One region of the Ligilactobacillus sp. JN-6 (Y).1 genome, then DNA from elsewhere that is predicted to be linked to it. Evidence: predicted binding sites of a transcription regulator. Region 1 holds the regulator's gene; the other holds the start of a gene.
What was found. The regulator HrcA, encoded in region 1, represses chaperone genes, less so after heat shock. The targets are predictions, from matches to a motif close to TTAGCACTCNNNNNNNNNGAGTGCTAA.
Positions count from the first base shown of each region.

Region 2: AC3XNE_RS05670 (Hsp20/alpha crystallin family protein) is a predicted target of HrcA. The motif match lies at 1,942-1,968, and genes of this name have one in related genera.

Region 1 is NZ_CM176599.1:2,023,751-2,027,121, forward strand. Features, by position in the region: gene truB (tRNA pseudouridine(55) synthase TruB) at 1-78, shown strand, start outside; gene ribF (riboflavin biosynthesis protein RibF) at 90-1,070, shown strand; gene hrcA (heat-inducible transcriptional repressor HrcA) at 1,179-2,210, shown strand; gene grpE (nucleotide exchange factor GrpE) at 2,228-2,815, shown strand; gene dnaK (molecular chaperone DnaK) at 2,866-3,371, shown strand, end outside.
Region 2 is NZ_CM176599.1:1,220,046-1,223,416, reverse strand. Features, by position in the region: gene AC3XNE_RS05685 (hypothetical protein) at 1-239, opposite strand, end outside; gene AC3XNE_RS05680 (hypothetical protein) at 389-658, opposite strand; gene AC3XNE_RS05675 (GNAT family N-acetyltransferase) at 704-1,204, opposite strand; gene AC3XNE_RS05670 (Hsp20/alpha crystallin family protein) at 1,409-1,834, opposite strand; gene AC3XNE_RS05665 (D-2-hydroxyacid dehydrogenase) at 2,079-3,044, opposite strand.

The sequences.
Region 1 (3,371 bases):
GGGCGAGCACGCTGCATTTACTTTTATAATGCTCCTAAGAAAAGATATCAACCTGAACAAATGATCGATTTAGTCTGAGAGGAATGAAAATGCAAGTTATTAATTTAAAAGAGCCGTATGATAAAAATCTGTTGCCTGACAAACCAATTGTTTTGGCTTTAGGTTTTTTCGACGGAGTACATCGTGGCCATCAAAGAGTTATTAAAACTGCTAAAAAAATAGCTCAGAAAAAAAATATTGAATTGGCAGTCATGACTTTTGACCGGTATCCTAAAATTGCATATCAAAAACTTGATCCGTCCGAGGTACGTTACCTGACACTTTTGGACCGTAAATTAGAATTATTTTCAGAGATAGGTGTTGATTTGACTTATGTTGTTGAATTCAATCAAAATTTAGTACCAATGAGTCCCGAAGATTTTGTTGATAAATATATTGCAGGATTAAATACGATCGAAGCTGTTGCCGGCTTTGATTTTACTTATGGTAAACCTAGGGTCGCAAATATGAAAACTTTAGTAAGTTATGCCGCCGGAAGATTTGAAGTTTGTGAGGTACCTGAGCTTCAAGAACAGGCAGAAAAAGTCGGGTCAACACAGATCAAGAATGCTTTGGATCAGGGGAAGATGATGAAAGTCAATGAATTATTAGGTTATCCATTTGAGATTTCTGGCTATGTTGTTCACGGAAAGGCACGTGGCAGGAAGTTAGGTTTTCCTACTATCAATGTTGCGAGTGATGAGCAGCAAAAACTCCCTACTATTGGTGTATATGCGGTCAAAGTCAAAATAGATAATGAATGGTTCGATGGTATGGCTTCTGTTAGTCACAATGAGACTTTTGGTTCAAGCAACGAGTTGACCGTCGAGATCAACTTGTTTGATGTGAAACGTGATTTTTATGATAAAAAAGTAAGGGTCCAATGGTATAAGTATTTGCGGCCTTCAGTCAAATTTGCAGGAGTTGATCAATTAATTGATCAAATGGAAAAAGATGAAAAAGATTCACGTATTTATTTGCAGGATAAACAACCAGTAGAGGCGTTAACGTCGGCTTTTGAGGCAAAATGAAAAATTTACAAAAAACATTGACTTTCCTTGACGTTTAAGCCGATGTCGTGTATATTAATAATTGACTTAGCACTCAGGAGTGTTAAGTGCTAAAAAGAGGTGATTGTAATGTTAACAGAAAGACAATTACTGATTTTGGAGACAATTATTCAAGACTATGCTAATATCGGTCAGCCGATCGGCTCAAAAAAATTGCAAGAGCAATTGCCTGTACATGTCAGTTCAGCGACTATTCGCAATGAGATGGCAGTTTTAGAACGGGCAGGTTATATTATGAAGGAACATTCAAGTTCTGGACGGGCTCCATCGTTCAGCGGCTATCGTTATTATATCGACAACATGGTCAAGCCGACAAAGATCGATCAAGGAGTATTAGACGTGATCCATGGTGCTTTGGCTAGTAACTTTTCAAAAGTTGATGAGATCATCGCTATGTCCGCTAGGCTGTTATCTGAAATGACTGATTATACTGCGATATCTTTAAAGCCTGGCTCAAAAGACGTCGAGCTTGAAGGTTTTCGTTTGGTACCATTAGGCAGTTCGCAGGTCATGCTGATCATGGTGATCAGCGATGGAACTGTAGACAGTCAGATTTATAATGTTCCTGCTGGCATTCATAGTGATCAATTAGAAGCGGTCGTTCGTTTGATCAACGAAGAAGTAGTCGGATTGCCGCTTGACCAAGTAAGCATTAAGTTGCAGTCGAATGCGCCTAAGTTGCGTAATTACTTGCGTGGGTCGATCAGTTTACTCGATGTTTTTGATAATGTCTTGGGTAGAGCTGTCCACTCGCAGGTATTTGTCGACGGTAAGAAAAACCTGTTAAACTATTTGACTAGCGATAACATTGAGCAGGTCAAGTCAATTTATAGTTTTGTCGATCATGCTTCCGATTTAGGAGAACTCTTGAATACTAAGCGTGATTTTGCCGTGATGATCGGTGATGAATTAGCAGATAATTTATTGACTGATTATAGTTTGATTTCTGCTAAATATCATGATGGTAATAATGGTGAAGGGTTAATTGCTATTTTAGGACCAACCAACATGCAGTATTCTAAGATCTTTGGTTTGGTTGATGCACTGCGGTCTGAGTTATCGCAGCGTCTCAGCAATTACTATCGTGACTTTAATGATTAAAGAAAAGGGGTGTTGATTTGGCCGATGAACAAGATTTGAGCAAAAAGGCAGAAGAAACAGAAGATAATGCTGCTTCTGCCAATGGATCTGAACAACAAGAGGATGTCAAAAACTCATCTGCTGATGCTCAAATAGAAAAGAAAGATCCAAAACAAGATAAAATAGATGAATTAACAAAAAAGCTGAATGATACGCAAGACAAGTACTTGCGTGTTCAAGCCGAAACTGTTAATATGCAAAACCGCTACAAAAAAGAGCAGGAACGTTTGTTAAAATATCAAGGTCAAGATATTGCCAAGGGGATCTTACCTGCCGTTGATAACCTGCAACGTGCTTTACAAATCGAAGTTAATGATGAGAATGCTAAGCAGTTGAAAAAAGGCGTTGAGATGGTTGCTAACGACATTCAAAGTGCACTTTCAAATAACGATGTTGTTAAAATGAATGCGTTGAATGAAAAGTTTGATCCGAACTTTCATCAGGCTGTTAAAACAGTTCCAGTGGAGAAAGGACAAAAAGCAGATACTATCGTTGAAGTATACCAAGAAGGCTACATGCTTAAAGACCGTGTCTTGCGCCCTGCCATGGTAGTTGTTGCTCAATAATGTTGTTAAGGAATATTGAAAAAAATAATTTTTAAGAGAGGTAGAATTGTATGTCAAAAGTTATTGGTATTGATTTAGGGACCACAAACTCTGCAGTTGCTGTTCTAGAAGGTAAGGATGCAAAAATCATCACTAACCCCGAAGGAAATCGGACAACACCTTCTGTAGTGTCCTTTAAAGATGGTGAAACTCAAGTAGGTGAAGTTGCTAAACGTCAGGCAATCACTAATCCTGATACAGTTTCTTCGATCAAGAGCCACATGGGAGAAGCAAATTATAAGGTTTCAATTAATGGCAAGGACTACACACCACAAGAGATCTCTGCAATGATCTTGCAACACATTAAAGAATATGTAGAATCATACTTGGGTGAATCAGTTTCTCAGGCTGTTATCACTGTTCCCGCATATTTTAATGACTCACAACGTCAGGCAACCAAAGATGCTGGTAAGATCGCTGGCTTGAAAGTTGAAAGGATCGTTAACGAACCAACTGCTGCTGCTCTGGCTTATGGTTTAGATAAAACTGATAAAGACGAAAAGATCATGGTTTATGA
Region 2 (3,371 bases), 800 kb from region 1:
AAAAAGCGACTTTCTATTTTATCTTGCAACGTACTTAGTTCTTCTTCAGCATTATCTTTTTCTTGGTCAGCATTATAACGCCGAATTTGCCCCATTAGATTACTAAAATCTAATAACGATAATTGATAAGAGCTATCTGCCGTTTTCTGATCCGCATGATACTTTTTCAAGATCTTACGTTTAGGTCCTACATATAGATCATAATCCTGAAACTCTGCAATCAAATCATTTTTTGCCAAAAAATCCCCTCCTTTATCTCCAGTATAGTCCTTTTAAATGAAACTTTTCAAAATATTCGGTCAATTTTCACAAAGCAAAATAAAGCACTAGCCATCAACTAATACCCTTTCACTTCTACTATCAACTCAAATGTCCTTAAACTAATTATCTACCTATTCAAAAACTGTTGTTTGATGTAACGTTTGATAATTGGTTTCTTTTCCAGCTCGGCGCTTTTGTACTGGTTAATATAATTTTTTAGATATGCCATCATTTCGGGCGAAAATTTATACTTCTTATCTTCGAAGCCATATTTTGCGACCATATCCATACTATATCTTTGTACTACATTATCATGTTCATCGGCATAAAGAGCAAAGTCAGGAAAATCCACCAATAACTTATATCCCATAATATCACTATCTAAGTCATGTGTCATTTACTCAACTCCTTTGCTTCACAGCCTAAGCCATTACTAATGCTGTCAATCTCTCATGAAATCATGTTTTAAAATACCCATAAAATAGCTGTCGCGATAACTACCACGAGCATAAAATTGCTCTCTCATAGTTCCCTCCAACTGAAAACCCAGCTTCTTATAAACATGGATCGCCGGTTTGTTTACAGTATCCACGAATAAATAAACCTTATGCATATTTAAAATATAAAAGGCATGTTCCAAGGCACTTTCCATTGCTTGTTGTGCTAGTTTTCTACCACGAAATTTACTCAAAACGATGACCTGGATCTCACATGTTCGTGGTATGTAATCAATATTCATTAATTCTACTACTCCTGCAAACTCGCCTGCTTCTTCGATCACAAAGCGACGTTCATGTGTATCGTGTATATGTTTATCATATAATTCTTCTAACTCATCATAAGATTCATATGGCTCTTCAAACCAATAAGCCATGGTATCTTGTTCGTTACGGACACCATGCACATCCTTAGGGTCTTGTCTTTCTAAAGGCCTGATCAACAAAACAACCTCCCCCCTTTAATTTAATTTTACCAAAGGAGGCAAATATCACAAAGAAAATGCCCCTGATATTACCTTTATTTTAATGTTCTCACCTTCAAACCTGTTAGTCAGTTCACTTAGTTTAACAATCCAAAACAAAAAAGCCAGCGAATTATCTCGCTGGCTTTTTTGTGCTATTCTGTTCTTCCGATCAAGCAATTGCTTTTACCCAATTTCAATCTTATGACCGGTTTCCTTCTTTTCTGCTTTTGGCAAATCTATCGTTAATACACCATTGTCGGACTTAGCTGAGATCTCATCAGCATCGACATTTGGCAAGCGATAATTCCGTACATATTCACCATATGAACGTTCACTTGCTATAACATTATCTTTTTCGTCTTTGCGATCAAGCGAAGAATCCCTTTTAGCCTTAATACTCAAGACATCCTTATCATATGAAAGATCAACATCATCCTTATCGACACCAGGTATATCAACTGTTACTTGATAGCTTTTGTCAGTCTCAGTGACATCGCTCTTCATATTATTCGCTAAGTCCATTGTAAGGAATGGTTCACCAAAGTCTCCAAAGAAGCTATCACCGATGTTCATCAATTGATTCAAGTTATTTGCTAATTCGTTATTCATATTATTTAGTTCCCCTTTCCTTCTTTACATTTTATATAATACACCATTGATCAAAGTTAGTCAAACTTGGGGTTTTATGTTATATAATTCGCATAAATGCCGACATATAAGCACTTAAAGAGGTCAAACCGTAAAATTTAACTTATTTTAGTCAATAAAAGTCAAATATTTTTTGACTTTTTGCAATAAAATAACCAAGTGAACTTTAATATAAAGAAAGTTCCTTGGCATTTTGACCTAATTTTTATTTGTTAATGACATTTTTCTTCCGGCCCGCTAGAAATTCGGTTAAATTATCAACTGCGATCCCTAATAAACGAGCTCTTGTTTCTTGCGGTGCCCAAGCAATATGTGGAGTAATATAACAGTTACTTGCTTTTAACAAAGGGCTGTCTTCATTCAATGGTTCGTGCTGTGCAACGTCAACAGCAGCGGCAGCGATTTGCCCGCTATTCAAAGCATCTGCGACATCTTGTTCATTAAGTAGCCCACCTCTGGCAGTATTGAGCAAAATAGCAGTGTCTTTCATTTTTTTCAAAGAAGAGCTATTGATCATTTCAGTAGTATCTGGAGTTTGCGGGACATGCAAGCTCAAAACGTCAGACTTCTTTAATAGAGCGTCTAAACTTACCTGTTGTAGCCAATCTTTTTTAATTTCTTTTGTACGGTGGTTGTAAAAAATTACTTGCATTCCAAACACATGGCCGATCTCAGCAACCTTTTGGGCGATCCTACCGTAGCCGACTAATCCAAGTGTCTTTCCTTGCAATTCAGTCAACGGTTTAGCAAAGAAACTAAAGTCAGGGTTACTTGACCATTTACCTTCATGAACCAATTGATCGTGCAATCCGACATGACTTGTGATCTCTAACAGTAAAGCGAAGGTAAACTGTGCCACAGCCTGTGTACCATACGATGGGATATTTGTGACGGAGATCCCAGCTTTAACTGCGGCAGCCACGTCGATCACATTATAGCCAGTTGCCAATACTCCGATATATTCCAAGTTAGGAGCACTTTTAATTATTTCTTCATTTATGGGAGTTTTATTTGTCAAAACTATACGTGCATCACCGATCCTGCTCAAGATTTCTTTCTGATCGGTAAATGAAGTTCGATCATAAATCTCACACTCACCAACTTTTTTTAAAGGCGACCAATCAATATCACCCGGATTTAAAGCATACCCATCCAAAACTACAATTTTCATCAAAATTCCTCCAATTAAAAACACAAAGCGCAGCATGACATCCAGAAGGCGAGCACTACCTGACTTTCACACTATAATGCGCCTTTCAGCATTGTAGTGTGAAAGTTGGTTAGACGCAACCTTCTGCCATGCGCAGCTCGACTAAAAACAGAGCAGAGTGAAGTGGGAGAAAGTGAGCACTATCGTAGTCTAACCCTATAGAGCGATCTTGGCGCTGTGTGGTTAGACTGGGATAGGCGGAACTTTCTGCTTCACGGAGCTCAACTAAAAAACACAGAACGGAAGCAAGCGGGAAGAAGCTCGATAGACGCAACTTCTTGCTTGCTG